3 regions of the Cryobacterium sp. MP_3.1 genome follow, and region 3 is predicted to be linked to each of the others. Evidence: riboswitches for the same ligand, from Rfam matches in the RefSeq annotation. Region 3 holds a riboswitch; each other region holds the start of a gene.
What was found. A riboswitch is a leader RNA that binds a small molecule or an ion and turns the genes downstream of it on or off. The one in region 3 is predicted to bind thiamine pyrophosphate.
Positions count from the first base shown of each region.

Region 1: it holds a riboswitch for thiamine pyrophosphate, as region 3 does, so the genes downstream of both, RCH12_RS09215 (ECF transporter S component) here and RCH12_RS04190 (hypothetical protein) in region 3, are expected to answer to the same signal.
Region 2: it holds a riboswitch for thiamine pyrophosphate, as region 3 does, so the genes downstream of both, thiM (hydroxyethylthiazole kinase) here and RCH12_RS04190 (hypothetical protein) in region 3, are expected to answer to the same signal.

Region 1 is NZ_JAXCHV010000011.1:35,664-45,449, reverse strand. Features, by position in the region: gene RCH12_RS09220 (ABC transporter ATP-binding protein) at 1-1,378, opposite strand, end outside; gene RCH12_RS09215 (ECF transporter S component) at 1,389-1,991, opposite strand; TPP riboswitch at 2,099-2,207, opposite strand; gene RCH12_RS09210 (hypothetical protein) at 2,291-2,617, opposite strand; gene dinB (DNA polymerase IV) at 2,627-3,910, opposite strand; gene RCH12_RS09200 (hypothetical protein) at 3,995-4,612, opposite strand; gene RCH12_RS09195 (LLM class flavin-dependent oxidoreductase) at 4,641-5,675, opposite strand; gene RCH12_RS09190 (TIGR03086 family metal-binding protein) at 5,905-6,495, shown strand; gene RCH12_RS09185 (VIT1/CCC1 transporter family protein) at 6,607-7,713, opposite strand; gene RCH12_RS09180 (hypothetical protein) at 7,713-8,024, opposite strand; gene gatB (Asp-tRNA(Asn)/Glu-tRNA(Gln) amidotransferase subunit GatB) at 8,024-9,559, opposite strand; gene gatA (Asp-tRNA(Asn)/Glu-tRNA(Gln) amidotransferase subunit GatA) at 9,559-9,786, opposite strand, start outside.
Region 2 is NZ_JAXCHV010000026.1:7,897-17,682, reverse strand. Features, by position in the region: gene RCH12_RS14420 (ThuA domain-containing protein) at 1-307, opposite strand, end outside; gene RCH12_RS14415 (Gfo/Idh/MocA family protein) at 304-1,497, opposite strand; gene RCH12_RS14410 (LacI family DNA-binding transcriptional regulator) at 1,609-2,637, shown strand; gene RCH12_RS14405 (GNAT family N-acetyltransferase) at 2,700-3,203, shown strand; gene RCH12_RS14400 (MFS transporter) at 3,259-4,587, shown strand; gene thiD (bifunctional hydroxymethylpyrimidine kinase/phosphomethylpyrimidine kinase) at 4,559-5,455, opposite strand; gene thiE (thiamine phosphate synthase) at 5,452-6,093, opposite strand; gene thiM (hydroxyethylthiazole kinase) at 6,090-6,908, opposite strand; TPP riboswitch at 6,900-7,000, opposite strand; gene RCH12_RS14380 (hypothetical protein) at 7,034-7,300, opposite strand; gene RCH12_RS14375 (isocitrate lyase/PEP mutase family protein) at 7,433-8,233, shown strand; gene RCH12_RS14370 (alpha/beta fold hydrolase) at 8,271-9,140, shown strand; gene RCH12_RS14365 (ABC transporter ATP-binding protein) at 9,175-9,786, opposite strand, start outside.
Region 3 is NZ_JAXCHV010000004.1:45,745-55,530, forward strand. Features, by position in the region: gene RCH12_RS04185 (fructose-specific PTS transporter subunit EIIC) at 34-2,166, opposite strand; TPP riboswitch at 2,254-2,354, shown strand; gene RCH12_RS04190 (hypothetical protein) at 2,345-3,067, shown strand; gene RCH12_RS04195 (formylglycine-generating enzyme family protein) at 3,204-4,100, opposite strand; gene RCH12_RS04200 (helix-turn-helix transcriptional regulator) at 4,365-5,027, shown strand; gene RCH12_RS04205 (nitrate reductase subunit alpha) at 5,204-8,920, shown strand; gene narH (nitrate reductase subunit beta) at 8,921-9,786, shown strand, end outside.

The sequences.
Region 1 (9,786 bases), on a different contig from region 3:
CGGCCCAGGTGCGGGAGTCCTGCCCGAAGGTGGGTTCGTCGAGCACGAGCAGCCGCGGCCGGGTCGCCAGCACCGTCGCCACGGACAGCCGACGCTTCTCGCCGCCGGACAGAGTGAACGGGTTGGCGTCGGCGAGGTGGTCCAGCCGCAGTCTGTGCAGCAGCGCGTCCACTCGCTCCGTTTGCTCGGCCCCGGCCAGACCGAGGGCGCGGGGGCCGATGGTGAGCTCGGCACGCACGCTCCCGGCGAGGAACTGGTGCTCGGGGTCCTGGAAGACGGTACCGATGCGCGCCAGCAGGTCGCGGGAACGCCATCGGTGCGGGAGCGGCCCGAGTCCCGCGGCGAGGGCATCCGTTGCGGTCAACCGCCCGCCGGCGGGGGCGAGAAGCCCGGCCAGGGTGAGCGCGAGAGTCGACTTGCCGGTGCCGTTGGGTCCGGTGAGAGCCGTGGCCGTGCCGGCGTGCAGGGCGAGGTCGAGGCCCTGTGCGACGACGACGGCCTGTCTGCGGGCGAACGGCACCCGTCCGACGGCGAGGTCATCGGCGCTGAGCAGGACCTCCGCGCCGGGAGCGTGGGAGCGGGGGCGCCGGTCGGGCGTCGCGGGTGGGAACCGGGGTATCCACACTCCGGCGGTGGCGAGCCGTTCCCCTTCGGCGCTGAGTACGCTGTCGGTGGGTCCGTCGGCGAGAATGCCCCCGGCCGGGTCGAGCACCACGATGCGGTCCACGACGTGCTCCCAGACCGCGACGCGGTGCTCGATCACGATGAGGGTCGCACCCGACGCCTCCACGGAGCGCAGCACGGCGTCGCGCACCTCGACGACACCGTCAGGGTCGAGGTTGGCGGTGGGTTCGTCCAGCAGCACCAGGCCCGGGCGCATGGCCAGCACCCCGGCCAGGGCCAGGCGCTGCTTCTGGCCGCCGCTGAGCGCGCTGGTCGGGTGGCGCAGAGGCAGGTCCAGGCCCACGTCAGCGAGGGCCTGACCGACTCGCGGCCAGATTTCGGCGCGCGGAACGGCGAGGTTCTCACAGCCGAAGGCGACGTCGTCGCCCACCCTGGCGAGCACGACCTGGGAGTCCGGGTCCTGTAGCACCAGGCCCACCCGGCCGCGGGACGCGCTGGGGCGGCGGCCGTCGATGAGGAGTTCGCCGGTCTCGTCGCCGTCCTCGTCATCGCCGAGCACACCGGCGAGAGCGTGCATCAGTGTGCTCTTGCCGGCGCCGCTGGGTCCGAGCACGAGCACCCGCTCCCCCGGGCGGATGTCGAGATCGAGCCCGGAGACCGCCGGGCGGGACCGGCCGGCGTGCCGCCAGCCCCAGCCGGAGGCCGTGACCCTGGCGCCTGTCACGGCCGGGCCTCGGCGACGCGGAGCGGGCATCCGGTGCGGGTCACCGGGCGGGCTGGGTGTCGACCCGGTCGGTCCGGCCCGATTCGCGACCGGCGGCGAACCTGCTCAGCGCGCCGGTGCGGGCGAGTCCGCGCACTGCCAGCCAGGACAGCAGCCCCGCGAGCACTGTGCCGGAGACGACGGCGGAAACCAGGTAGACGATCTTGGGCCCGATGTCGAGGGCCGCGTAGCTGGTGAAGGTGGTGTCGAGCAGACCCACGGCGATGCCGGCGCCGGCGCCGGCCAGGAGGGCGACGCCCAGGCGCCAGTTGGCGTACACGAACAGGGCCAGCACGATCTCCGCGCCCAGCCCCTCGACGACACCCCAGATCAGGGTGGAGAAGCCCCACTGGGTGCCGATGAGCATCGAGACGACGGCGGCGACGACCTCGGTGTAGACGGCCGCACCGGGCTTGCGGATGATGAGCCCGCCGAGCACCCCGGCGAACAGCCAGCCGCCGGCCAGGAGCCCTTCGAGCCCGGGGGTGAAGGCCAGGAGCGCGCTCAGCGGCGACCAGGCCAGGCCCCATGCCCAGAAGATCACGCCGCTGGCGACGCCGATGACGCTGGCCACGACGATGTCGACGACCCGCCATTTCAGCACCCGCGGTTTACGCGACGTGGCGGGAGTGGCGGCGGACGAAGTCCTGGAAGACTGGGTGTTGATTGACGCGTGCACTGTACGTGCCCTTTCCGTAGAGGAATACTGGGCACGGGATTGAGAAGCCTCCCTGCGCTGGCATGATCCAGATCAGGTTCGACGGTCGAAGCTGAAGTAGCTTCCTCTCAGCCCGGTTCACCGGACTCCCGTGTTCAGCTTCGAGTATAGAACTCCCCGGGCGCATCCGGGCACTGCACGTCGTCGCGCGACATTTTCTGCGCGCGACGATCTCGCTGCGGGTGCTAGCGCTTGAGCGCGCGGATGATCCGCGCGATGGCCTTGCCGGCGACCCAGACGAAGGGGATGCCGACGGCCAGCAGCGAAATCACATTCGGTTCGAAGCGGGCCGCTCCGCCGGACTTCACGTATGCGCCGATCGGGATGGCCATGCCACCGCCGCCACCGCCGGCCGCCGCGGACTCGTCACCTTCGCCGCCACCGCCGAAGCCGTACTGCACCAGGGCCACCGGAACGATGGTGACGCCCTCGATCTGCACGGGGTCTCCGTAAGCCGACCTGACGCCGATGGATCGTGCGTTTTCTGCGAGCTTCAAGGCGAGATTAGTCATGGTGAGAGGCTACTCCCCCTCCCCCTGCGGCGTCGCGGCGTTCGGTGTTCCGAACGGATGCACATCGCGCTTCGGAGCGCTCCCGCCGCCCAGCTGCGAGGCCGGCCGCACGATCCCCCGACCGAACCGGGCGGTGACGGTGTCCACGGCCAGTTCGGCTTCCCGCCAGTCGTCGTCATCGTCCCACAGTCCCATGCCGGCGCCGTCGCCGGAGCCGAGTTGCTCGGCCCGCACCCCGATCAGGCGCACCCGGATTCCGCGGGCGGCGAGCACGTCGAAGCTCGCGGCGACCTCCTCGTAGATCCGCCGGCCCACGTTGGTGGGCTCGGCCAGGGTGCGCGACCGGGTCACCGTGCTGAAGTCGGCGTAGCGGAGCTTGAGCACCACGGTGCGCGCGACGAGGCCGTTGCCGCGCAGCTTGGCGGCCACCGCATCCGCTTGGCGGAGGAGTTCGCTGCGCAACCGGGCGACATCGGTGACGTCATGCTCGAAGGTCACCTCGTGGCCGACGCTTTTCTCCTCGCGTTCGAGGTTGATCGTGCGCGGGTCGATGCCCCAGGACAAATCGTGCAATTTGTGCGCACTGGCGACGCCGACGGCACGCTGCAGCATCTCGAGGGGGGCGTGCGCGATATCCCTCACGTGCCGCAGCCCGAGCCCCAGCAGCGTCTGTTCGGTGCTGGCGCCCACACCCCAGAGGGCGCCGACGGGCAGCGGATGCAGGAAAGCGATGGTGTCCTCCGCGGGGATCACCAGCAGCCCGTCGGGCTTGGCCCGTCCGGAGGCGAGCTTGGCCACGAATTTGGTTGACGCGGCGCCGACCGAGCAGGTGAGTCCGGTCTCGGCGAACACGCGGGCGCGGATCTCCCGCCCGATCTCGGCGGGTGAACCGTGCACACGCCGGGCGCCCGCGACATCCAGGAACGCCTCGTCGATACTGAGCGGCTCGACCATCGGCGTCATGTCGGTGAAGATGCCCATCACCTGGCGGGACACCTCCACGTACCGGCCCATGTGCGGCTCGAGCACGATGGCGGCCGGGCAGCGGCGCAGGGCGATGGCCATCGGCATGGCCGAATTGGCGCCGTACTTGCGGGCGACGTAATTGGCTGCGGTCACCACGGACCGACCGGAGCGGTGGCCGATGACGACGGGCAGGTGCACGAGTTCGGGGTGGTCGAGCAACTCGACGGACGCAAAGAACGCATCCATGTCGATGTGCAGCATGGTGGCGGTTGTGTCGTCGACGTCGGCGCCGGTGGTCTGCCGGTCGCTGCCATCCTGCCTGCTCACGCCGCACCACACCCTTCTGCCGCTCGGGCCGGAATCAACTCGAAGCTACCTTCGAGAGTACAGGCAGAGGGGGTCGGCATCGAGCTAGAAACCGCCGAAATCTCCACCGCCGCCGAAGTCGCCGAATCCGCCGGAGTCACCACCGAAACCGCCGCCGGAGTCACCACCGAAATCGCCGCCGGAATCGCCGGAGTCCGCCGTGGTCTCGGCGCCCGGGTCGGTGCCGCCGTCACCGGCCGCATCCCCCTCGCCGCCCATATCGGGCAGGAACGCACCCACCAGTGCCGAGCCGACGACGTAGCCGGCCACGGTACCGAGCAGGGAGGCGCCGAGCATGCTGCCGAAGCCGGGGCCCTGCCGGCCGCCGGCCTGGTCGCCGCCGAAGACCCGGTCCAGGGTGCCCGGCTGGCGGAGTTCGGCCCGGGTGGCGGACCTAGCCAGGGTGGCCGGTTCGGCGTTCGCCGGGCGCTCACCCTCCATCGCGTTCTCGGTCAGCTGCTGGAAGAGCAGGTCGCGCTGCTCGTCGGTGAGCTTGCTGAACGCTTCGGTGTGCACCTGTTCGATGGTCTCCGGCGGTGCGGTGCGCAAGAGGTACCGGTAGCGTTCCACGGCGATCTCGTCGTCGGTGCGCTGCGGGGCCGGCGCGGTGCGGGCCGGCTCCGGTTGTTCGGGTCGGCCCAGGAGGCGATCGAGAAATCCCATGAGTCTGCTCCTTCGCTTTGGTGTCAGCCTAGGCGGCACCCGCCCGGACCGACAGGACCGTCGCCAGCGACTCCAGCGCTTTCACAGGGTCGGGACCGGCCGGGATGAGGACAACGCTCGTGGCTCCGGCGGCGTGCAGCTCATCGATGCGGCGGCGAGCGGATGCGGCGGTGCCGACCACCGCGAGCTGATCGACCCAGCTCTCGGGCATCGCCGCCGCGAAGTCAGCCCGGCTGGCGCTGGCCGAGCGCAGGGCGGCGAACTCCTCCGCGAAGGGCAGCACCGTGATGTGCGGGGCCCAATCGGGGTCGCCGATCCACTCCAGAGCCGGGCGCACCAGATTGCGGGCCACGACGGGGTCCTCGTCGACGGCGGCCGCGTTGTAGGCCACTACGTGGCGGGCATCCGACGGGGGCCGGAGGCCGGGGAACCCGAAGCCCTCCGGCGGAGCGTCGCGGCCGGCATCGAGGGCACCGATCGCGGCAGCGAGGTACTCGGGGGTGACGGGCTCGGCCAGCACCACCCCGTCGGCGCAGGCGCCGGCCAGTCGCAGGGACTTCGGTCCGCGCACGCCCGCGAGGATCGGCGGCACCGTGGACGGCGGACCGGCCAAGGCCACGGCATCCGCCTGGACGTAGCGGCCGGCCGTCGTGATGGAGGCCCCGCGCAGCAGGGCACGCATGAGGTCGATGTTCTCGGCGAGCATGGCCAGGGGGCTGGTCGGCCAGCTGCCGGTCTGCCGCATCCAGACGGGCATGCCATGCCCGATGCCCACCTGCAGTCGACCCGGGAAAAGTTCGGCGAGGGTGGCGATCTCGAGGGTCGCGAAGCCGGGGTTCCGGGCCGCGGCGGGCAGGATCCCGATTCCCACAACTATGGTCGTGGTGGCGGCCAGAACCACCGCAGCTTGGGCGATGCCGCCGCGGAAGAAGCAGTCCTCCACCACCCAGATCTCGGTGAAACCCAGTTCCTCGGCGCGGCGCGCGTAAGCCACGAACTGCGCCGCGGGCAGGTCTCGCGGCAGCATGACCGCGATGGAACCCGGGGCATTGGAAGCTGGCATGTGGACCTCGTCGCGGTAGGGCCGAGGACAGAGCCCGGCGGTGTTCTCTGTCGAACCTAGCTTCTACGGCGGAACTTCTCGCACTGGCGGGGAGATTTCCGGCGGACCCGGAATGCCCGAGCGCCCAACGTCGTTGCACCCAGCACGGACTTTCCCCTCTGGGCGGATGCCGCACGACAATCAACGAAGTGAGCCCACTGTGCCTGAAAAGACTCTGTCCGAAAATGCTGTGCTTGACACCACGTCCGCCAGCGCAGCTCCGGCGATCGACTGGTACACCCTGCAGAAACAGGCGCACCGTGAATTCGGCCGGCGCATTGCAGCCGTGGACGACTGGAACGCTCCGACGCCCGACAAGGAGTGGACCGTCGATGATCTGGTGCGCCACGTCGTTCGGGAGCAGCAGTGGATCCCGCCGCTCCTGGCCGGGCTGACCCTGGACCAGGCCCGGCGCCGCGTCGACCCGCTCGGGGACGACCTCGTTTCCGAGTGGCACACGCACTCCGCACTGGCCACCGCGGCGTGGCAGGCGGCGTCGCCGGATGCGTCGGTGCAGCTCTCCTACGACACCGTCACGGTGCTGGACTACCTGCGCGAGCAGGTCTCCGACGTGACGATTCACTCCTGGGACCTGGCCAGGGCGACGGCGGCCGACGAGATCCTGGACTCTGCTCTGATCGAGGCGGTCTGGACGGTGTTCGAGCCGCAGCGGGATGCGCTGGAGGCCAGTGGCCTTTTCGATTCCCCGGTTCCGATGCCCGAGGACGCACCGCTGCAGTCCCGGCTGCTGGCCCTCACCGGCCGCGACGACCGCCGCTGAGCGCCGCCCCGTCCGCCCGCGCCGACCAACTGTTGCTCGTTCGGACAAGTGCGCCCGGCACACCGGGACCAGTTGTCCGCACCGGCAACAGTTGCCGCGCGGGGCCTGGCGCTAGGCGACGGTGGTGCCGAACAGCAGGCCGAGCAGGTAGGTGACCCCGGCGGCTCCGAAGCCGATCACCAGCTGACGCAGCGCACGCTTCAGCGGCGGACCACCGGAGAGCAGTCCGACGACGGCGCCGGTGGCCAGCAACGCGAGGCCCACGAGGACCGCGGCGACGACGATCGCAGCGACGCCCTGCATGCCGAACAGGTACGGCAGCACCGGAAGCAGGGCCCCGGAGGCGAAGAAGCAGAAGCTGGAGATCGCGGCGCCCATGCCGGTGCCGATGGCTTCGTGCTCGTCGACCAGTGCGGCGGTCGAGCCGTCGAGCCGGCTCACGTCGAGCGCACCGGTGGCGACGGCCACGGTGCGCAGCACCTCACGGGCGTGCACCTCGGCGTCTTCGGGCGTCATGCCCTGGGCCCGGTACACGAGGGTCAGTTCGTTGGCGGCCTCGTCCAGGTGTGAGAGCACGCTGCGCGTGGCCGGGTTCGGGGTGGACGCCTCGAGAAGCTCGCGTTGGGACCGCACCGACACGTACTCCCCCGCACCCATCGACAGGGCTCCGGCCAGCAGGCCGGCGATGCCGGTGAAGAGGATGGTCGCGGTGGGCACCCCGGTCGCCCCGATACCCAGCACCAGGGCAAGGTTGCTCACCAGACCGTCGTTGACGCCGAAGACCGCGGCCCTGAAGGTGCCGGACAGCCGCTGGCGGCCGCGGGCGGCCAGGCCTCGCACGACCTCCTCGTGGATACGCTCGTCTGCGGCCATGGCGCTGGTGGCGTCGGCATCCCCGTCGTAGGGCGACCGGGCCTCGGCGCGTTGGGCGAGAGCGAGCACGAAGACGGAGCCGAACCGGCGGGCCAGCAGGCCCAGCACCCGGGTGCGCAGCGCACCCTTCCGGGGCGCTCCGACCCGCTCGCCGAGCAGGTCGCGCCAGTGCGCCTCGTGCCGGCCCTCTGCCTCGGCGAGGGCCAGCAGAATATCGCGTTCCTCGCCGGAACGCCGGCCGGCCAGGTCACGGTAGACGGCGGCCTCGGCCTGTTCATCGGCCAGATACCGCCGCCACCGACGAATGTCGGCCTCGGCGGGCTGGTTGAGGTCGGCCACGGCTATCACGACTCCGGAGCTGCCTCGAGGGAGCCCTGCGACACCCGGGCCGACTCGTGCGGGCCGGTGCCGTCGAGACCATAGAACGGTTCCTCGAAGTGCACCACCCACACCGCTTCCTTGCCCACGACGGGCGCGTACAGCGCCGAGCCGACGAGTTCGCCTGGCGCGGTGATGACCCCGATCGGGTCCTCCACCGTCGAGTCGGGGTAACGGCTGCGGTCAAGCCGCACCACCACCTGCATCCCGACGCCGAACACCGCGGCCGCCCCCTCGGCTGACGGGGCGTCCGTGGGCCGGCGGCTCCAGAGCGCCATTACTCCACCGACTCCGACGGCGCAGACTCCACCGGAGCACTGCCGGCGCGTTCGAGCACCAGTTCGCGCACCCTGGCGGCATCCGCCTGGCCGCGCATGGCCTTCATGACCGCGCCGATGACGGCGCCGGCGGCCTGCACCTTGCCGTCGCGGATCTTCGCGAGCACGTCGGGCTGGCCGGCTAGGGCCTCGTCGATGGCAGCGATCAGCGGCCCGTCATCGCTGACGACGGCCAGTCCGCGGCTGGCGACGACCTCGCTGGGGGTGCCCTCGCCGGCGATGACGCCCTCGAGCACCTGGCGGGCCAGGCGGTCGGTGAGGGTACCGTCGGTGATCAGTTCGATCAGCGCGGCCACCTGGGCCGGGGTCACGAGGCTCTCGGCGGTCACGCCGGCGGCATTGGCCAGACGGGCGATCTCGCCGGTCCACCACTTGCGGGCGGACTGCGCGGGTGCACCGGCGGCGATGGTGGCCTCCAGAACATCGAGGAGGTCGGAGTTGACCACATCCTGGAACTCGAGGTTCACGAAACCCCAGGCGGCCTGCAGCCGCTTGCGGCGGGCCGCGGGCGGCTCGGGCAGCGTGGCGCGCAGCTCTTCGACCCAGGCGCGCGACGGCGCGACGGGCACCAGGTCGGGCTCGGGGAAGTACCGGTAGTCGTCGGCGTCGCTCTTGGGCCGGCCGGCGGAGGTGACGCCGGTGTCCTCGTGCCAGTGCCGGGTCTCCTGGGTGATGGTGCCACCGGCGTGCAGCAGCGCGGCCTGGCGCTGGATCTCGTAGCGAACGGCGCGTTCGACGCTGCGCAGCGAGTTGACGTTTTTGGTCTCGGTGCGGGTGCCCAGAATGTTCGAGCCGCGCGGACGGAGCGACACGTTGGCGTCGCAGCGCACGTTACCCTCCTCCATCCGGGCGTTCGAGACGCCCAGCGCCTTGACGATCTCGCGGATGGCGGCGACGTAGGTCTTGCCGATCTCGGGTGAGTCGGCTTCGCCGCCCTCGATCATCTGGGTGACGATCTCCACCAGCGGCACGCCGCCGCGGTTGTAGTCCACCAGCGAGTAATCGGCGCCCTGGATGCGTCCGGCGGCGCCACCCATGTGGGTGAGCTTGCCGGCGTCGTCCTCCATATGCGCGCGCTCGATGTCGACCGTGACCTGGCGGCCGCTCTCCAGCTCGATGGTGAGCTGACCGTTGAACGCGATCGGCTCGTCGTACTGCGAGGTCTGGAAGTTCTTCGCGGTGTCGGGGTAGAAGTAGTTCTTGCGGGCGAACCGGCTGGTCTCGGCGATCTCGCAGCCGAGGGCCAGGCCCAGGCGGATCGAGGACTCGATGGCCTGACGGTTCACCTGCGGCAGCCCGCCGGGCAGGCCCAGGCAGGTGGGGCAGGTGTTGGTATTGGCACCGGACCCGAATTCGTTGGCGCAGCCGCAGAACATCTTGGTCTTGGTGTTGAGTTCGACGTGCACCTCGAAGCCGAGCACCGGCTCGAACAGTTCGAGGGCCTTGTCGTAGTCCATCAATTCGGCCTTGGCCATCAGACGGCTCCCCCTTCGGTTGCGAACATTTCGATGTTGGCCAGCGCGGGCGCCTGGCTGAGCAGGGTGTGCCCCCAGTGTGCCTCGAGCAGCTGCTCGACGGCGGCGCCGAAGGTGTACAGGCGGGCGTCCGCGCGGGCGGGCGCCATCACCTGCAGGCCGACCGGCAGGCCGTCTTCGGGCGCGAGGCCCATCGGCAGGCTCATGCCGGGGATGCCGGCGAGGTT
Region 2 (9,786 bases), on a different contig from region 3:
GCAGGTAGTCGGCGGAGGCCCGGAAGGAGTCGGCGATGCCGCCGTGCCAGCCCGTGAGACCGGTGCCGGCGGCCACCGCCGCGCGAAGGCCCGCGACCTGGTCGCCGCTGATCTCACTCATCGTGACGCTCTGCACGATGAGGTCGAACCGGGCCATCCGCTCGGCATCGGCGTAGATCTCGGGCGACTCCTCGATCTGCACCGCGTAGTCGTGTGCGGCGAGGAACGGTAGGAACATCTCCGTGGCGGCGACGGGGTGGTGGCCGTCCCAGCCTCCTCGAACGATCAGGGCGTTGTGCTGGGTCATGCGGTTCTCCGTTCCACGGGCGTCATCTGGGATCTGGCCTTGGCGCTCGCCTCGACGGCGGCGAGAACCCGTTGCACATCGAGCGCCTCACTGAAACCCGGCGAGGGAGCGGTTCCGGCGCCGATGGCGGTCACGAAATCGACCATCTGGTGGGTGAACAGGTGCTCGTAGCCGAGGCCGTGCCCGGTGGGCCACCAGTTGGCGACGTAGGGATGCCCGGGATCGGTGACGACGATGCGGCGGAAACCCTCGGCCTCTGGGTCGGAACCGCGGCCGTCGAAGTACTCGAGTTCGTTCATCCGCTCGAAGTCGAAGGCTATCGATCCGCTCTCGCCGTTGATCTCGATGCGGTTCGCGTTGCGACGGCCGGTGGCCATCCGGGTGGCCTCGAACACTCCCAGGGCCCCGCCGGAGAAGGTGGCGGTGAAGGCCATCGCATCGTCGACCGTGACCGGCCCGCGGGCCGCGTCGGGGTCGGCGACACCGCCGAGTCCGGCCGCCGCGGCGCGCTGCGGACGTTCGGTGACAAAGGTGCGCAGGGTCGCAGAAACCTCGGTGATGCTCTCGCCGGTGAGCCACTGCGCGGTGTCGATGCTGTGGGCGCCGATGTCGCCGAGCGCCCCGGAGCCGGCCCTGGCCTTGTCCAGCCGCCAGCTGAGCGGGGCCGCGGGATCACTCAGCCAGTCCTGCAGGTAGTCGGCCCGCACGTGCCGGATGGCGCCCAACCGGCCCTCGGCGATGAACCGGCGCGCCAGCGCCAGCGCCGGCGTGCGGCGGTAGCTGAAGCCGCACATCGACAGCACGCCGGACCGGGCGGCCTGCTCGGCGGCCTCGGCCATCGCCACGGCTTCAGCCACGGAATTGGCCAGCGGCTTCTCGCACAGCACGTGCTTGCCGGCAGCGAGGGCGGCCAGGGCGATCTCGGCGTGGGTGTCACCCGGAGTGCAGATGTCGATGACGTCGATGTCGTCGCGGGAGACGGCGTCGCGCCAGTCGGTCGACCACTCCTGCCAGCCCAGTTTTGTGGCCCGCGCGGCGGTGGTGTCAGCGGACCGGCCCACGAGCAACGCCAGTTCGGGTTCTCGGGGAAGGTCGAAGAATCTCGGCGCCGTGCGCCAGGCCTGCGAATGAGCCGCGCCCATGAACGCGGTTCCGATCAACGCCACCCGCAACGGGGTCCGGTCTGCCATTCGCGCTCCCTCAGTCGACACCATCGTCGGACGCTTGTCCTCTGCGAGGATGGCAGCACCAGCACCACCCCGGCACCTTTTTGCGCAAAAATGGTGGGAGGAGGCAGGGTGATGGGCGACACGGCACGGGTGACACTCAGTGATGTCGCCGAGCGCGCGGGAGTGTCCATCGCCACCGCCTCACGCGCCCTGGCCGGGCGCGGGGAACTGGGTCTGGCCACCCGGGAACGGGTTCTGGCGGCCGCGACGGCGCTGGGCTACGACCGGGGCACGTCGTCGCGCGGCCGGCCCAGCACCCTGGACACGCGATTGATCGAGCTCGTGCTCGGCTCCTTCGACGATGCCTGGACCGACGAGGTCACGGCGGGTGCGCGGCGCAGCGCCTTCGAGCACGGCTACGACCTCGTGCTCACCCTCGAGCGGGACGACCCCGCCGACGACTGGCCCGCGCGGGTCGCCACCCGCCGGCCGTCCGGGGTGATCCTGGGCCTCATCCGGCCCACCCGTCGGCAACTCACCGAGCTGCGCGGGCTGAGGATCCCGCTGGTGCTGTTGGACCCGCGGTCCGACCCCAACGGCGAGCTGGCCAGCGTGGGCACGACCGACCACCAGGGCGGTTACGACGCCGGCGCGCACCTGGCCGCCACGGGCCTCGGCCGCTTCGCCGTGATCACGGGCACCCCGCGGTTCAGGTTCGGTAAGGCTCGCGAGGAGGGCTTCCGCCGCGCGATCGCCGAGCACGCGCCCGGCGCCCCGGTCACGCGCCTGGATGTGGGCTGGGACGGCGCTGGTCTCAGCACCGCGATCCCCGACCTGTTCTCCGGTGACCGTACCCCTGTAGGCATCTTCGCCTGCAACGATGCCATGGCCCTGGCGGTGTACCCCGCGGCCCGGCGGGCCGGGCTGCGCATTCCCGCGGACATCAGCGTGATCGGCTTCGACGACGAACCGCGCTCCATTGTGGCGTCGCCTCCGCTGACCAGCGTGCACCAGCCGCTGGGGGCGATGGCCGCCCGCGCGGTGGCCCTCGTGCACGAAATGCGCGCCCGCGGCGGGGAGCACTTCGACAGGATCGAGCTGCCGACCCGGCTCGTGGTACGCCAGTCCACCCTCGCCGCCCCTCCGCGAACTGTGAGTTAAGCCCCGAAAACCTCGGGTTTTCGGTGCTTAAGCCACGGCTCGCGGGCCGGTAATTTGGGGGGATGGAGATACGCGAGGCCCGCGAGGGCGACTGGGGCGCGATGTGGCCCTTTGTGCGGGACGTTGTGGCGGCCGGCGAGACCTATTGCTGGCCGCGGGACACCAGCGAGGCCGACGCTCGGGCGTGGTGGCTGGGCAAGCCCGGCGGCCGGGTCTTCGTGGCCGAGGACCACGGCCGGGTGCTCGGCACCGCCGAGCTGCACCCCAACCAGCCGGCGGCGGGAAGTCACGTCTGCAACGCCGGCTTCATGGTGGCCCCGCAGGCGGCCGGTCGAGGGATCGGCCGGGCCCTGGCCGAGCATGTCCTCGAGCAGGCCGCGAATGCGGGGTTCCGCGCGATGCAGTTCAACGCCGTGGTGGAGACCAACCACAACGCCGTGAGCCTCTGGCAGAATCTGGGCTTCAGCATCCTCACCACGGTGCCCGGCGCCTTCCGGCATCCGGTGCACGGCTACGTGGGCCTGCACGTGATGCACAGATCGCTGCTGCCCCCGCAGTCGCCCTGACAACTGCCCGAACATCCGTCGCCCATTGTTCACCCCACGGCCCTAGGGTGAACGCATGACCGAGACACTCGACGGCAACGGCGCCGCCCACGCCGCCACGGCCCGCACTCCCGCCCGCGCCGCCGTCGTAGCCTGGAGCCTGTGGGACTGGGGCTCGGCCGCTTTCAACGCCGTGGTCACCACGTTCGTCTTCTCGGTCTACCTCACCGGCTCGTCATTCGGCGACGAGGGCGACGTCGCCGCCCAGCTCGGCTGGGCACTCGCGATCGCCGGGTTCCTGATCGCCGTGCTCGCCCCGGTCACCGGCGCCCGCTCGGACTCCTCCGGCCGGCGCAAGTTCTGGCTCGGCGTGAACACCTTCATCGTGGTTGGCCTCACCGCCGGCATGTTCTTCGTGCTGCCCACTCCGGAGTACCTGCTGCTCGGCCTGGTGCTGCTGGCCGCCGGCAATGTGTTCTTCGAGCTCGCCGGGGTCAGCTACAACGCCATGCTCGCGCAGGTCTCGACGCCACGCACCATCGGCAAGGTGAGCGGTTTCGGCTGGGGCATGGGCTACATCGGTGGCATCGTGCTGCTGCTGATCGTCTACTTCGGCTTCATCAGCCCCGAGGTGGGCCTGTTCGGCGTCACCAGTGAAGACGGGCTGGCGGTGCGGGTGACGATGCTCATCGCCGCCGCATGGTTCGGCCTGTTCGCGCTGCCGCTGCTGTTGCGGGTGCCCGAATACCGGGCGCCGGATGCCGCGAAGCGCGCCAAGGTCGGCTTCTTCCAGTCCTACGTCGAACTGGGCCGCGACGTGGCCAAGCTCTGGAAGACCAACCGCCAGGTCGTCTACTTCCTGTTCGCCAGCGCCATCTTCCGTGACGGCCTGGCCGGCGTCTTCACCTTCGGCGGGGTACTTGCCGCGTCGGCGTTCGGCTTCTCCCCCGGCGAGGTGATCATCTTCGCGATCGCCGCGAACGTGGTGGCCGGAGTCGCCACCATCAGCGTGGGAGTGCTCGACGACAGGCTGGGCGCCAAGCCCGTCATCGTCACCGCCCTGGTGGGCCTCATCGTCAGCGGCAGCCTGGTGTTCCTGCTGCACGACGGCGGCCAGATCGTCTTCTGGACCGCCGGCCTGGCCCTGTGCCTGTTCGTGGGGCCCGCCCAGTCGGCCAGCCGCACCTTCCTGGCCCGGATCATCCCGGCCGGCCGGGAGGGCGAGGTGTTCGGCATGTACGCCACCACCGGTCGTGCCGCCAGCTTCCTGGCCCCCACGGCGTTCGCACTGGCCGTGACCATTTTCGGCGAAACCTACTGGGGCATCCTGGGCATCGTGCTGGTGCTTGTCATCGGCTTGCTGTTGTTGCTGCCGGTCAAGGCCCGGCAGAACCAGATGGGCTGAGCCCTCCCGGCGGTGGCTCCGGATGCGTTCCGGCCGCCGCCCAGAGCGCGTGGAAGTGGTTGATCGGGCCGTGCCCGCCGCCCACCTCGAGCCGGTCGGCGGAGGCCACGCTGTCGCTGAGCCAGGCCTTCGTCTCGGTCAACGCCCGCGGCCAGTCCCGGTGCCGGGCCGCCAGCGTGGCCAGGGCCGACGACATCGAACAGCCGGTGCCGTGGGTGTTCACGGTGTTGATGCGCGGCGCGGAGACCTGCACGATGCGGGCCCGCCCTGGCTCGGTGCCGGCCGCGTCGACGAGGGCATCCGGGCAGGCCGGACCGGCCAGGTGGCCGCCCTTGACCAGCACCCGGGTGCCGCAGGCGCGGGAGAGCCGCTCGCCCTGCTCGAGGGCCGCTGCCCAGTCGGCGGCCTCGGGTTCGTTCACGAGCACGGCCAGCTCGGGCAGGTTCGGGGTGACCAGGTGCACCAGCGGCACCAGGGCGCGGAGCGCGGCCTCGGCGGACGCGTCGAGCAGCCGGTCGCCGCTGGTGGCGATCATCACCGGGTCGAGCACGATCACGGATGGCCGCACCCGGGCCAGCCACGCGGCCACGGTCTCGATGAGGTCGGCCTGGCCGAGCATGCCGATCTTCACGGCGTCGATGGTGACGTCGTCGCTGACCGCGTCGAGCTGTTCCACGAGGAAGGACACCGGTGGGATGTGCACCGAACGCACCCCGCGGGTGTTCTGGGCGACGAGCGCGGTGACCACGGCCATGCCGTAACCGCCGTTGGCGGCGATGCTCTTGAGGTCGGCCTGAATCCCGGCGCCGCCGGTGGGGTCGGTGCCGGCGATGCTGAGCACCCGGGGGATCTCCCTCGGCCCGGTCATCGGGTCCACTCCCGGTGCAGGGCGCTGGCGGCGGCACGGGCATCCGGAGCGGCGCAGACGGCCGACACCACGGCCACCCCGGCGGCCCCGGCCCGGCGCAACGGCCAGACATCCGCGAGCCCGATGCCGCCGATCGCGACGCAGGGCAGCGCACTCGTGGCGGCCAGCGCGGCGAAGCCGGGCACCCCGAGCACGGGCGGATGGTCGGGTTTGGTGCTGGTGGCCCGGATGACGCCGACGCCCAGGTAGTCCACGGTGCCGGCGGGCAGCGCGAAGACCCTGTCGAGCTCGGCCGGGGTGTTGGCGGTGATGCCCACAATCGCGTCGGAGCCGACCCTGTCGCGCACTCTGGCCACGGCTTCGTCGCCCTGGCCCACGTGCAGGCCGTGCACGGCGGCGCGCTCGGCGAGCGCCCGCAGGTACACGTCGACCCTGTCGTTGACGACCACGGTGGCGCGGTCACCGACCGCGTCGGCCACCTGCAGCAGCAGGCGCAGCACGTCGTCGTCCGACCCGGTCTTGTCGCGCACCTGCACGGTGGTGATGCCGCCGGCGACGGCGTCGATCACGGTTCTCAGCACGCCCCTGGCACCGCACAGGGCGGTGTCGGTGACGAGGTAGAGCGAGAGATCGCTCACGCCAGCCGCGCCCGGTCGATGACGGTGGCGCCGTCGAGGGAGTGCAGCCGGTCGAGGAAGTGCGCCGCGAAACTGCCCGGCCCGGCCGCGTCGGCGGCGGCGAGTTCGGCGGCGACGGTGTACAGCAGCGTGGCGGCGGCGGTCGCGGCGAGCGTTGCGCCGGGTTCGTCACGGTCGACGAGCGAGAGCACGGCGGCGGTCACCGCGCCGAGCGCGCATCCGCCGCCGGTGACCCGGGTGAGCAGCACGTGACCGTTGGCCACCCGGATGGTCTGCGAACCGTCGGTGATGAGGTCGACCGCGCCGGACACGGCTACGCTCGCTCCGGTGCTGCGGGCGAGCAGGGCGGCGGCGTCGGCGGCGCCCTCCGGCGAGTCGGTGGCGTCGACGCCTCGGCCGCCGGTGCCCAGCTGGGCCAGGGCGATGATCTCCGACGGGTTACCGCGGATGGCCGTGGGCCGGAAGTGCAGCAGCTCGCGAGCCAGCCCGGTGCGCACCGGCAGCACGCCGATCGCGACGGGGTCGAGCACCCAGGGGGTGCCGGCGGCGTGTGCGGCCGACGCGGCCTCGAGCATCGCACTGCGCTGCTCGGCGTGCGGGGTGCCCACGTTCACCAGCACTCCGGAGGCCACCCCGGCGAACGGTCCGGCCTCGGTGGGCACGTCCACCATCGCGGGCGCGGCTCCCAGGGCCAGCAGCACGTTGGCGGTGAAGTTGGTCACCACCGCGTTGGTGAGGCACTGTACGAGAGGTTGGCTCTCGCGCAGACGGCCGAGCAGATGGGCAGCATTCTCTGGTGTCAGACGGATGGTCATCCGGGACATCCCTTCGCTAGTACGAACTAGATCAGGTTCAACGGGTGTTTTCTCAGCCCCGGCCGTTTGGCAGGGCACCCCGTGTCACTACCGAAACCCTAGCGGCCGGATTGTTCACACCCGGACTAGTAGTCGAAATCGTCGACGGCGAACCACGGCACCGGCACCGCCGGGTCCAGAAGCGCGAGCGGATCCACCTCGAAGGTCTCCAGCACCACGCTGACGCCAGGTGACACGAGCGCCTCCACACCGACATCGCCGACGACGGGTAGCCTGACCATTCCGCCACCCTGCCGGACGGCGGCCGTGAGGGCTGCTACGAGCGCGGTCACGTCGCACGAGCTGCGCAATCGGAACAGGCGCTCGCCGACCGTGAGGGTGTGAGCCTGCATGACATCTCCCTCGGTGTAGATCTCACGCTAAGACCAAAGCGGCGACGTGTATACACGGTTGACAGCGCTGCGTCTTTGTCTTTGTCTGAAACCCTCCAGCGTTTACACCGGCGCACCCGGCACACTGGACCGATGACAACCACACTGCTGAACAAGGCCGAACTCCTCAACGCCCTGCACGTGCCCGGCACGCCACTGATCGTCACGAACGTGTGGGACGCGATCACCGCCAAGATCGTCTCCGAGACCCCGGGCGTGAAAGCCCTCGCCAGTGCCTCGCACTCGGTGTCCAACGTGCGCGGCCTGCCGGACGGCGAGGGCCTCACCGTCGACGAGGCCATCATCGCCGCCCGCATTATCACCGGAGCGACCGACCTGCCCGTCTCGGTCGACTTCGAGAAGGGCTACGCGGCGGATTCCGCGGGGGTCGCCCGCAACGTGCGCCGCCTGATCGAGGAGGCCGGGGCCGCCGGCATCAACATCGAAGACTCCGTGGGCGCCACCAAGGCGCCGCAGTTCGACATCCCCACCGCGGCCGCCCGGGTCGCCGCGGCGCGGGAGGGCGCCGAGGCGGCCGGGGTGCCGCTGGTGATCAACGCCCGCGTCGACACCCTCGCGGGCGGCGGCGAGTGGGCCGAGGCCGTTCAGCGTGCCAACGCCTATCTCGACGCCGGCGCCGACGTGATCTTCTTCCTCGGCCTGAGCGACGAAGACAAGGTCAAGCGCGCCCTCGACGAGGTGAACGGCCGCATCTCCGTGATCGGGAACCCCGGCGCCGTTCCCCTGGCCCGGCTGGCCGAACTCGGCGTCTCCAGGGTCAGCTTCGGCCCCGGTACCCTCGGCCTGGCCCTCGCCGCGTTGCAGCGCGCCGCCGCCCAGCTCACCGCGCTTGGCGATTACCCCGACGACCTCGGCTTCCCCTTCGAGCTCTAACCCGGCCTCAGCGTGGGCGGCTCGGTACGGTGGGGTCATGCCCAGCTTCGCGTCGCACGATGAGACCGTTCTGCACTACGACGTTCTGACCCCGGATGCGGCGGGCGCGCCTGAGCGCCCGCCGCTGGTCGTGCTGGCCGGCGGGCCGGCCCGGCATCCGGAGTACCTGGGCGATCTGGCCGGGCTCACCCGCCTGCGCACCCTCGTGGTGCTGCACCAGCGGGGCGTGGGGGCGTCGTCGCCATCGCCCACCGCGCCCGCCGCATCCTGGCCCGCCCTGGCCGACGACGTCGAGGCGCTCCGCCGGCACCTGGGGCTGGCCGAGATCGAGCTGCTCGGCCACTCGGCCGGCACCCGCGTCGCGCTCGCCTATGCGGCCCGCCACCCTCATCGGCTGGCGAGCCTGTGCCTGCTCACCCCGCCCGCGCAGTGGCTCGTGACCGTCCCCGACGACAGCTCGCACATCATCACGGGGCACCGCGCCGAGCCCTGGTACGCCGATTACGTCGCGCACCGGATCGCGGCGACGGCGGCGAAGACCGCCTCCGACCTGAACCACCTGTTCCCCTACCTCGCCCCGATCGCCTGGTCGCGGTGGACGGCCCAGGCCCGGGAGCACGAGGCGACCGGCGCCTGGCATCCCGCGGCGCAGGACCTGTTCTTCGCCGGGGCCGACCCGGCGGGCATCCTGATCGGCCTGGCGCAGGTGCACTGCCCGGTTCTGGTGGTCGCGGGCGCCGACGACGGCCTGACCGGGCTGGCCCCGGTGCTGGCCGTCGCGGACCTGTTCACGAACGGTCGTGCAGTGACCATCGCCGGCGCCGGGCACTACCCGTGGGTGGAGCAGCCGCAGGCGTTCACCGCGGCGCTGGCCGGTTTCTACCGGCGCCCGGCGGACACGGCCTAGACCCTCCGACGCCGGCCGCCGCGGGGCGCGGCCGTCAGAGCGGGGTGGGATCGAACAGCACGTGAGAGCGGCCCGTCACCGCGTCCTCGGCGACCCGGGCCCGCACCCCGTAGACGTCGCCGATGAGCTCGGGCGTGAGCACGTCTCGCGGGCTGCCCCCGGCGACCGCGCGTCCGTCCTGCAGGACAAGCACACTGTCGCAGAAGGTGGCCGCGAGATTCAGGTCGTGCAGGGCCACGATCGCGGTGACCGGCAGGTCGGCGACGAGGGCCAACAGCTCCAGCTGATGCCGGATGTCGAGGTGGTTGGTGGGCTCGTCGAGCAACAGCTCGGTCGGCTCCTGCGCGAGAGCCCGCGCGATGTGGGCGCGCTGGCGCTCCCCGCCCGACAACGTGCGCCAGAGTCGGTCCGCCTTGTCGGTCAGACCCACGTGCGCCAGTGCGCGGTCGATCGCCCGCGCATCGTCTGCGGTGTCCCCGCCGAAGAGCGACCGGTAAGGCGTGCGGCCCAGCCGCACGACGTCCCGTACCAGAATGTCCACCTCGGTCTCCGCGTGCTGCGTGACGGTCGCCACGGTTCGGGCGACGTGGCGGCGACGCACCGAGGTGAGGTCGGCCCCGTCGAGCGTGATCCTGCCGGTATCGGG
Region 3 (9,786 bases):
AAGTCCGCCCCGACCTGCGGTCCAGGAGGGGGGTCAGTGCGCGGCGGGAGTCGCCGGCCGCACCGAGGACGCCAGTGCCGCGAGCACGTCGGCCGGGGTGGCCGCCATCTCGATCGAGGAGCGGAACGAGGGCTTCATCAGGCTGCGGGACAGCTGGGCGAGCACCTTGAGGTGCTCGGTGCCGGCGGCGGCCTCGGGCACGGCGATCATGAAGATCAGGTGCGCGGGGGCCTCGTCCAGCGAGTTCCAGTCAACGCCGTCCCGGCTGCGCGCGAACGCGAGCACCGGGGAGGTGGCGCCGTCGGACTTGGCGTGCGGAATCGCGATGCCCTCGCCGATGCCGGTCGTGCTGATCAGCTCACGGTCCCTGGCCGCCTGCACGACGGCGTCGACGTCGAGCACCCGCCCGGTGGTCTGCATCAGACCGGCCAGACGACGGATGACCGCGTCCCGGTCGGTCTCGTCGATGTCGAGCACGATGGTGCGTTCGTCGATGTAGTCGAGCACGGTCTTCGGGGCGGGGGCCACCGGCTCGGCGGTAGCAGGCGCGGCACGAACCGGCGCCGCAGCCACGGGCGGCACCGCACCCGGCGCGGCAACCGGCACAGCGGCATCCGCAGCGGCACCGGCGACCGCAACCGCGGCAGCATCCGCCGGCACGACCTTGCGCACCGAGATGCCGATCAGCAGCACCGACACCAGAGCGGTGACGGCCACACCGGAGAGAATCGCGACGAAGTACATCGGCACGCCGCTCACGGCACCGAAGACGGCCACGATCGGGCCGCCGTGCGGCACGGCGTTGGTGACCCCGGCGATCGCGGCGATGGCACCGGCGACGGCGCCACCGAGCACGTTCGCGGGGATGACCTGCAGCGGGCGGGCCGCCGCGAGCGGGATGGCGCCCTCGGTGATGCCGAAGAAGCCCATGAACAGCGCGGCGATGCCGGCCTCGCGTTCCACCGGGGTGAAGAACCGGCGACGGATGACCGTGGCCAGCCCCATGCCCAGCGGCGGCACGGCGATGGCCGCGGCGACCATGCCCATCGGGCCCGGGTTGCCGGAGGCGATCAGCGCGGAACCGAACAGGAACGCTGTCTTGTTGATCGGGCCGCCCATGTCGAACGCGACCATCGCGCCCAGGATCAGGCCGAGCACGACGACGCTGCCGCCGTCGAGGCTGGAGAGGAAGTCGGTCATCGAGGAGAACACCCAGGCGATCGGCTGGCCGAGGGCGAGCACGAACAGTCCGCCGACGACGAGGGTGGTGATCACGGGGATGACCAGGATCGGCATGATCGGCTTGATGAAGCGGTGCACGGGGATCTTCTTGATGCCCAGCGCCACGAAGCCCACCAGGAAACCGGTGACGATGCCGCCGATGAAACCGGCACCCGATTCGGAGTTGTAGAAGGAGCCGGTCGTGGCGATCCAACCGCAGATCATGCCGGGTGCGAGCCCGGGCCGGTCGGCGATCGCGTAGGCGATGAAGCCGGAGAGGATCGGCACCATCAGGGTGAAGCCGAGCACGCCGATCTGGTTGATGGTGAACCAGAAGCTGTCCTCGGGGATCACGAGTCCCTGCGGGGTGGCCTCGCCGCCGATCGACAGCGAGATCGCGATGAGAAGCCCGCCGACGACGACGAACGGGATCATGTACGACACGCCGTTCATCAGCGCGCGGTAGATGAAACCGCCGATGTCGCGTTTCCCGGCGCTCGCCGGGGCATCCGTGGTCACGGCGGCGCGGCCGGTGGGGGCGGCGGCCAGCGCCTCGGCGATCAGCGCGGCCGGGCGGTGGATGCCGTCGGAGACGCGGGTGGAGACGATGCGCTTGCCCCCGAAGCGGGACAGGTCGATCTGGGTGTCGGCGGCGACGACGACAGCGTCGGCGCGGTCGATGTCGGCCTGACTGAAGGTGCCTTCGACTCCGACGGACCCGTGCGTCTCGACCCGGATCTCGTAGCCGAGTTCGGTGGCGGCCGCGTCGAGTTTCTCGGCAGCCATGTAGGTGTGGGCGATGCCCGTTGGGCAGGCCGTGATCGCCAGGATCAACACCGTGGGCGGCGCGATGGTGGTGTCGGTCGGGGTGTCAGGCATGGTGCGGTGTCCTTCCAGGACGACGCCGACGACCGGTGGCCCGTCGGCCATGGAGCGCGTGCTCACCCGGTGAAGAATGCAGCAGCCTGTCCAGCGTACAGTTCGGCGCCCGGTGCATTCGAGAGTCTTTCGGCCCTGCCGGCCGCTAGGGTGGGACGCGACACGGGGTGCCTCCGCCGGATGCGGACGCTGAGATCCAAACCCGTCGAACCTGACTAGTTAGCACTAGCGAAGGGATGTCGCCATGAACGTTCACGCCGCCGAATCACGCGGGGATGCCGACCCGGATCTGCGGCCGGAGCCGGGCCGCACCGAACCGTTCAGCAGGCTGCTCTGGGCCGACATCGCCGAAACCCGCACCGCCATCGATGCGTTGCCCTTCATCGCGGAACTCGGCGACGGCAGCCTGTCCGCCGGCCACTTCGCCTACTACCTGGCCCAGGATGCCCTCTACCTCGCCGCGTACTCCCGGGTGCTGGCGCAGGCGAGCGTCCTGGCGCCCACCCCCGCCGAACGGGAATTCTGGGCTACCGGCGCCGCCAACTGCATCGAGGTGGAACTCGAGCTGCACCGCACCTGGCTGACCGGCCATGACACGCGCCCGGCGCCCGGCCCGGTGACCCGGTCCTACGTCGACCACCTGGTCGCGGTCAGCGCGGCAGGCAACTATGCGGTGCTGCTGGCCGCGGTCCTGCCCTGCTACTGGCTCTACGCGGATGTCGGCGAGCGCCTGCACGCCGGCTTCACGGCGAGCCGGCGCGATGCGGCGCATCCGTACGCCGACTGGCTGGAGACCTACGCCGACGAGGGGTTCGCGGCCGCGACCCGGCAGGCAATCCTGCTCACCGACACCGCGGCGGCCACCGCGACGGCCGTCGACCGGGCGCTCATGCGCGCCGTGTTCGCGCGGTCGGCGGCCCTCGAGTTGCTCTTCTTCGACGCGCCCCAGCTGCACGCGCCGGGGTAGCAGACCACAACCATCCGCACCCGCGGATGCATGACTCCTGCGATTCCCAGCCGCCGACCGGCGATCGCCCCGGAATGACGAGGCGGTCGGCCACGCCGGCGGAATCGAGCACGAGTTGTGCCTCGGCGGCGCCGGATCAGGTCAGCGCCACGGTGCGGAAGCCCACGTTGCCGGCCGCGGAATCCGCGGTGTTGGAGGCCCGAGCGGAGTTGCGATACCGGTTGCAATAGGAGTCGTGGCAGAGGTACGAGCCGCCGCGCATCGAACGCTGCTCGCCCGTCGCCGGGCCGGCCGGATTCTCGGCGGGGGAGTGCGCGTAATAGCCCTCCGCCCACCAGTCGGCGCACCACTCCCAGACGTTGCCCACGCTCTGCCAGAGGCCGTAGCCGTTCGGCGCGAACTCCCGCACCGGGGCGGTGCTGAGCCAGCCATCGGCCAGGGTGTTCACCGCGGGAAACCGGCCCTGCCAGATGTTGCAGCGCTGCCCTTCCTCCCACTCGTCGCCCCACGGGTAGCGCCGGCCGGCCAGCCCGCCGCGCGACGCGCACTCCCACTCGGCCTCGGTCGGCAGCCGTCGCCCCGCCCAGGCGCAGTAGGCCAGCGCGTCGTTCCAGCTCACCTGCACCACCGAATGCTCGGCCAGCCCGTCGAGCGACGAACGGGGGCCGGCCGGATGCGCCCAGTCCGCGCCGCGCACCCCCAGCCACCAGGGTGTCTGCGGGGGTTGGCCGACCACGTCATCGATGTCGGCCTGCAACGCGAGGTGGAACACCGCGGAGTAGCCGAACAACTCCGACTCGGTGCGATACCCGGTATCGGCCACGAACCGGGCGAAGGCGGCGTTGGTGACCGTCGTCGTGTCAATGGAGAAGGCATCCAGCCGCACTTCGTGCACGGGGGTCTCGCCGTCGCCGGGATTGCCCGCGCCGTCGGCGTCGCCCATGGCGAAGACCTGCGCCGGCACCAGCGCCTGGTCGAGGTGATGCCGGACGAGTGAGCCGGGAGCGGCCGGTGCCGGGGGGAGCTGGGACATGGCTGTGCCCGGGGGTGCCTCCGCATCGTCTACGCCCACGGCCAGCCGGGCCTGGCGTATCACCTCGTGTGCGGGCGCGCAGCACCCGTGCTCATCCGTCGTCACGCGCAGACCCTAGCGCTCCTCCGTCGCCGCGACCACCCTGCCGGCGGGACCAGGCTCGCCTCTCCTGATGGCGACTCACGGCATCTGGCGAGCAGAAGCTGGCGCCCGATCAGGGGCAGGGGGTACCGCCAGATTGGACGGTGGCCCATACTGGGCTCCATGGTTCCCCGCTCCGCCCCGAGTTATCGCACGCTCGCCTCGATCAGCAGGATCACTTTGCTCCTGCACCTGCAGCGTCGCGGAACCATGACCGTCGGCGACCTCGCCGAGGCGGCCGGGCTGCATCCCAACACCGCCAGAGAACATCTGCAGCGCCTGGTCGACGATGGTTTCATCACCTGCCAGCCGGAGACCCGCGAGACCAAGGGTCGCCCCCGCATGCTCTACAGCGCGGCGGCCGGTTCCGCCGAGCCCGGTTCGGTGCGCGCGGCCAAGGCCGAAGCCGCACAGCGCCGCGGTGACCTCGTGCGGAGGCTCCTGCCCCTCGAAACCGTCGACACCTCCCCGCGCCAGTGCCAGATGGACGCGCTCGACGACCACCTCGACGCCAGCGGCTTCGATTCCGACCACGACTCTGACGGCACCCACGTGCACCTGCACGATTGTCCGTACAGCGAGATGGTGAAGCTGCACCCCGAGGTGTGCACTGTGCACTTCGGCCTGATCAAGACGCTGCTCGAACAGACGGATGGCCCGCTGCGGGCCGACCGGCTGCATCCGTTGGTCGGGCCGGACATCTGCACCCTCGACCTGCTCGAGCGGGTCCTGGAGCCGGCCGCGGCGGTGCCGCCTGTGGTCATTTACGCTCCCGCTGATTATTAACGGCGTTTCCCGGTTGTAGCGGTCTTCCGCACTCGGGAGACTTGCGCAGAGGGCATCGCTGACCGTGGCGACGCCGGCAGCGCTAGGAGATCCCCGTGAAATCAGTCAAGAATTCTGTCTTTTCACGAAATGGCCGAGCCGGGGCCACATCCGCCAAACCCGGCAGCGACGGCCCCATCACCGACTCAATCCTCAACCTCGGCCGGTTCCTGCGCCGCGGTGAAACCTCCCCAGACCTGCGTTCGTTGTTCCTCGAGGGCGGCCGCGACGCCGACTCGTTCTACCGTGACCGCTGGACCCACGACAAGGAGGTGCGGTCCACCCACGGCGTGAACTGCACAGGCTCCTGTTCCTGGAAGGTGTACGTCAAAGACGGCATCATCACCTGGGAGACCCAGCAGACCGACTACCCCTCCGTGGGTCCGGACTCGCCAGAGTACGAACCCCGCGGCTGCCCCCGCGGCGCCGCGTTCAGCTGGTACACCTACTCGCCCAACCGGGTGCGCTACCCCTACGTGCGCGGTGTACTGCTCGAGCTGTACCGCGCGGCCAAGGCCCGCACCGGCGACCCGGTGCTCGCCTGGGCCGAGGTCACCGGCAACCCGGAGAGCGCCACGGCGTACAAGAGTGCCCGCGGGCAGGGTGGCCTGGTGCGCGCCAGCTGGGACGAGGCCGCCGAGATCGTCGCCGCCGCCCAGGTGCACACCATCAAGAACTACGGACCCGACCGGATCGCCGGCTTCTCGCCGATCCCCGCCATGTCGATCGTCTCCCATGGAGTGGGCAACCGGTTCATCACCCTGCTCGGCGGCACCATGCTCTCGTTCTACGACTGGTACGCCGACCTGCCCGTCGCCTCCCCGCAGGTGTTCGGCGACCAGACGGATGTGCCCGAATCCGCCGACTGGTGGAACTCCAGCTATCTGATCATGTGGGGCTCGAACGTCCCGGTGACCCGCACCCCCGACGCGCACTTCATGGTCGAAGCCCGCTACCGCGGTCAGAAAGTTATCACCGTCTCGCCTGACTACGCCGACAACTCCAAGTTCGCCGACGAGTGGCTGGCCGTGCACCCCGGCACCGACGGCGCCCTGGCCCTGGCCATGGGCCACGTCGTGCTCAAGGAATTCCTCGTCGACCGGCGCACCCCGCAGTTCGTGGACTACATGAAGAAGTTCAGCGACTCCGCCTACCTGATCACCCTCACTCCGCGCGGCGACGCCTACGTGCCCGGTAAGTTCCTCACCGCGGATGCCCTGCCCGACACGGCCTCCACCGTCGCCAGCGCCACCTTCAAGCCCGTGCTGCTCGACCAGGTCGGCCACGCGGTCGTGCCCAACGGCTCACTCGGCCACCGGTTCAGCGAAACCGACGCCGGCAAGTGGAACCTCGACCTGGAGGGCGTCGACCCGCTGCTCTCCATCGCCGACAGCCCCGACCACGACGGCCGGAGCGCCGCCATCGACATGCCCCGCTTCGACGTCTCCGCCCTCACCGGCGAAGAGGGCGAGGAGCACACCGGCGGCGCCGGCGTCATCCGCCGCGGCGTGCCCGTGCGAATGGTGGCCGGCCAGCTGGTCACCACGGTCTTCGACCTGCTGCTGGCCCAGTACGGCGTCAGCCGCGACGAACTGAACCTGCCCGGCGTCTGGCCCACCGGCTACGACGACGCCTCCTCGCCCGGCACCCCCGCCTGGCAGGAGGAGATCACCTCCGTGCCGGCGCAGGCCGCGGCCCGGATCGGCCGGGAGTTCGCGCAGAACGCCGAAGACTCCGGCGGCCGCTCGATGATCCTGATGGGCGCAGGCACCAACCACTGGTTCCACTCCGACACCATTTACCGCGCCTTCCTCGCGCTGACCACCATGACCGGCTGCCAGGGCGTGAACGGTGGCGGGTGGGCGCACTATGTGGGTCAGGAGAAGGTGCGCCCGGTCACCGGCCAGGCGCAGTACGCCTTCGGCCTGGACTGGGTACGCCCGCCGCGCGCCATGATCGGCACCGCATTCTGGTATCTCGCCACCGACCAGTGGCGTTACGACGGCCTCAGCGCCGACACCCTCGCCAGCCCGTTGGCCACCGGCACCTTCACCGGACGCACCACGGCGGACTGCCTGGTCGAATCGGCCAAACGCGGCTGGATGCCCAGCTACCCCACCTTCAACCGCAACTCGCTCGACATCGTCGACGACGCCGATGCGGCCGGGGTCGCCCCGGCCCAGTACGTGGTCGATTCACTCAAGGACGGCAGCCTCGGCTACGCCTGCGAAGACCCGGATGCGCCGGAGAACTTCCCCCGGGTGCTCGTCGTCTGGCGGGCCAACATCCTCGGCTCCTCCGGCAAGGGCAACGAGTACTTCCTCAAGCACCTGCTCGGCGCCCAGAGCGCGGTGCGCGCCCCGGAATCCCCGGAGGAGAAGCGCCCGCACACCATGAAGTGGCATGAGTCGGCCCCGGAGGGCAAGCTCGACCTGATGGTCACCAGCGACTTCCGGATGACGTCCACAACCATCTACAGCGACGTGGTGTTGCCGCCGGCCACCTGGTACGAGAAGCACGACCTGTCCACCACCGACATGCACCCGTTCATCCACTCGTTCAACCCGGCTATCGACCCGCCGTTCCAGTCCAAGACCGACTTCGACATCTTCCACCTGCTGGCCCAGAAAGTGTCCGAGTTCTCCGAGAAACACCTCGGTGTGCGCCGCGACCTCGTTGCCACGCCGCTGATGCACGACACCCCCGACGCCATGGCCACCCCGCACGGCATCGTGGTGGAGAACCCCGACCTGATTCCCGGCATCACCATGCCGCGGCTGGTCGTGGTGGAACGTGACTACCCGGCCTTCGCCGCGCAGCTCGGCTCCCTCGGCCCGCTCACCGCCAAGCTCGGCATGACCATCAAGGGCGTCAAATACGACCCCGACAAGGAAATCGAGTACCTCGGCACCAAGAACGGTCTCGTCGAGTCCGGACCGGCGGCCGGCCGGCCGAAGCTGGCCACCGACATCCACGCCTGCGAGATGGTGCTCGCCTTCTCCGGAACCACCAACGGGCGCCTCGGCACCCAGGGTTTCCGGCAGCTCGAGGAGCGCACCGGGCAGAAGCTCGCCCACCTGGCCAGCGACAACGAGGGGCGCCGGTTCACCTTCAAGGATGTGCAGGGCGCTCCGGTTCCCGTGCTCACCTCGCCGGAATGGTCGGGCAGCGAGCACGGCGGACGCCGCTACAGCGCCTTCACTATCAATGTCGAACACCTCAAACCGTGGCACACCCTCACCGGGCGGCAACATTTCTACCTCGATCATGACTGGATGATCGAGCTCGGCGAGCAGCTGCCGATCTACCGGCCGCCGTTGGACATGCACAGACTGTTCGACGACTCGGTCGTCGGCTCAACGAAGTCCACGGGCGCACCCGGCTCGAAGGGTCGCGCCGAGGTGGCCGTGCGCTACCTCACCCCGCACTCCAAGTGGTCGATCCACTCCGAGTACCAGGACAACCTGCTGATGCTCTCGCTCTCCCGGGGCGGACCGACCATCTGGATGTCGCCGCAGGACGCCGACAAGATCGGCGTGCGCGACAACGAGTGGATCGAGTCGTACAACCGCAACGGCGTTGTCGTGGCCCGGGCGATCGTCTCGCACCGGATGCCGGAGGGCACCGTGTACATGTACCACGCCAAAGACCGCACCATCAACGTGCCCGTCGCCGAGACCAGCGGACTGCGCGGTGGCACCAACAACTCGCTCACCCGCATCCTGCTCAAGCCCTCGCACCTGATCGGCGGCTACGCCCAACTTTCATTCGCTTTCAACTACCTCGGCCCGACCGGGAACCAACGCGACGAGGTCACCGTGATCCGTCGACGCAGCCAGGAGGTTGAGTACTAAATGCGCGTTATGGCTCAAATGTCGATGATCATGAATCTCGACAAATGCATCGGCTGTCACACCTGCTCGGTGACCTGCAAGCAGGTCTGGACCAACCGCACCGGCGTGGAGTACGCCTGGTTCAACAACGTGGAGACCAAACCCGGCGTGGGCTACCCGCGCCAGTACGAAGACCAGGAGAAGTGGAAGGGCGGCTGGGTGCGCACCAAGCGCGGCCGGCTGAAGCTCCGCGCCGGCGGTCGGCTGAGCAAGCTGCTGCACATCTTCGACAACCCCGACCTGCCCGTGATCGACGACTATTACGAGCCGTGGACCTACGACTACGACATGCTTACCACCGCGCCGGCCGGCACCCAGAGCCCGGTCGCGCGGCCGAAGTCGCTGCTGACCGGTAAGAACATGGACATCAAGTGGTCGGGCAACTGGGACGACAACCTCGGCGGCTCGCAGGAGACCGCCGCCGACGATCCCATCCTCGCCACCATGAGCGAGCACGTGAAGATGGAGTTCGAGAACACCTTCATGTTCTACCTGCCGCGTATCTGCGAGCACTGCCTCAACCCCGCCTGCGTCGCGGCGTGCCCCTCCGGCGCCATGTACAAGCGCGAGGAAGACGGCATCGTGCTTGTCGACGAGGACGGCTGCCGTGGTTGGCGCATGTGCGTCTCCGCCTGCCCCTACAAGAAGGTGTACTTCAATCACAAGACCGGTAAAGCCGAGAAGTGCACGCTCTGTTACCCGTTGATCGAACAGGGCAAGCCCACCATCTGCTCGGAGACCTGCGTGGGGCGGCTGCGCTACCTCGGCCTGATGCTCTACGACGCCGACGCTGTGCTCGCCGCCGCGTCGATCGAGAACGACCAGGA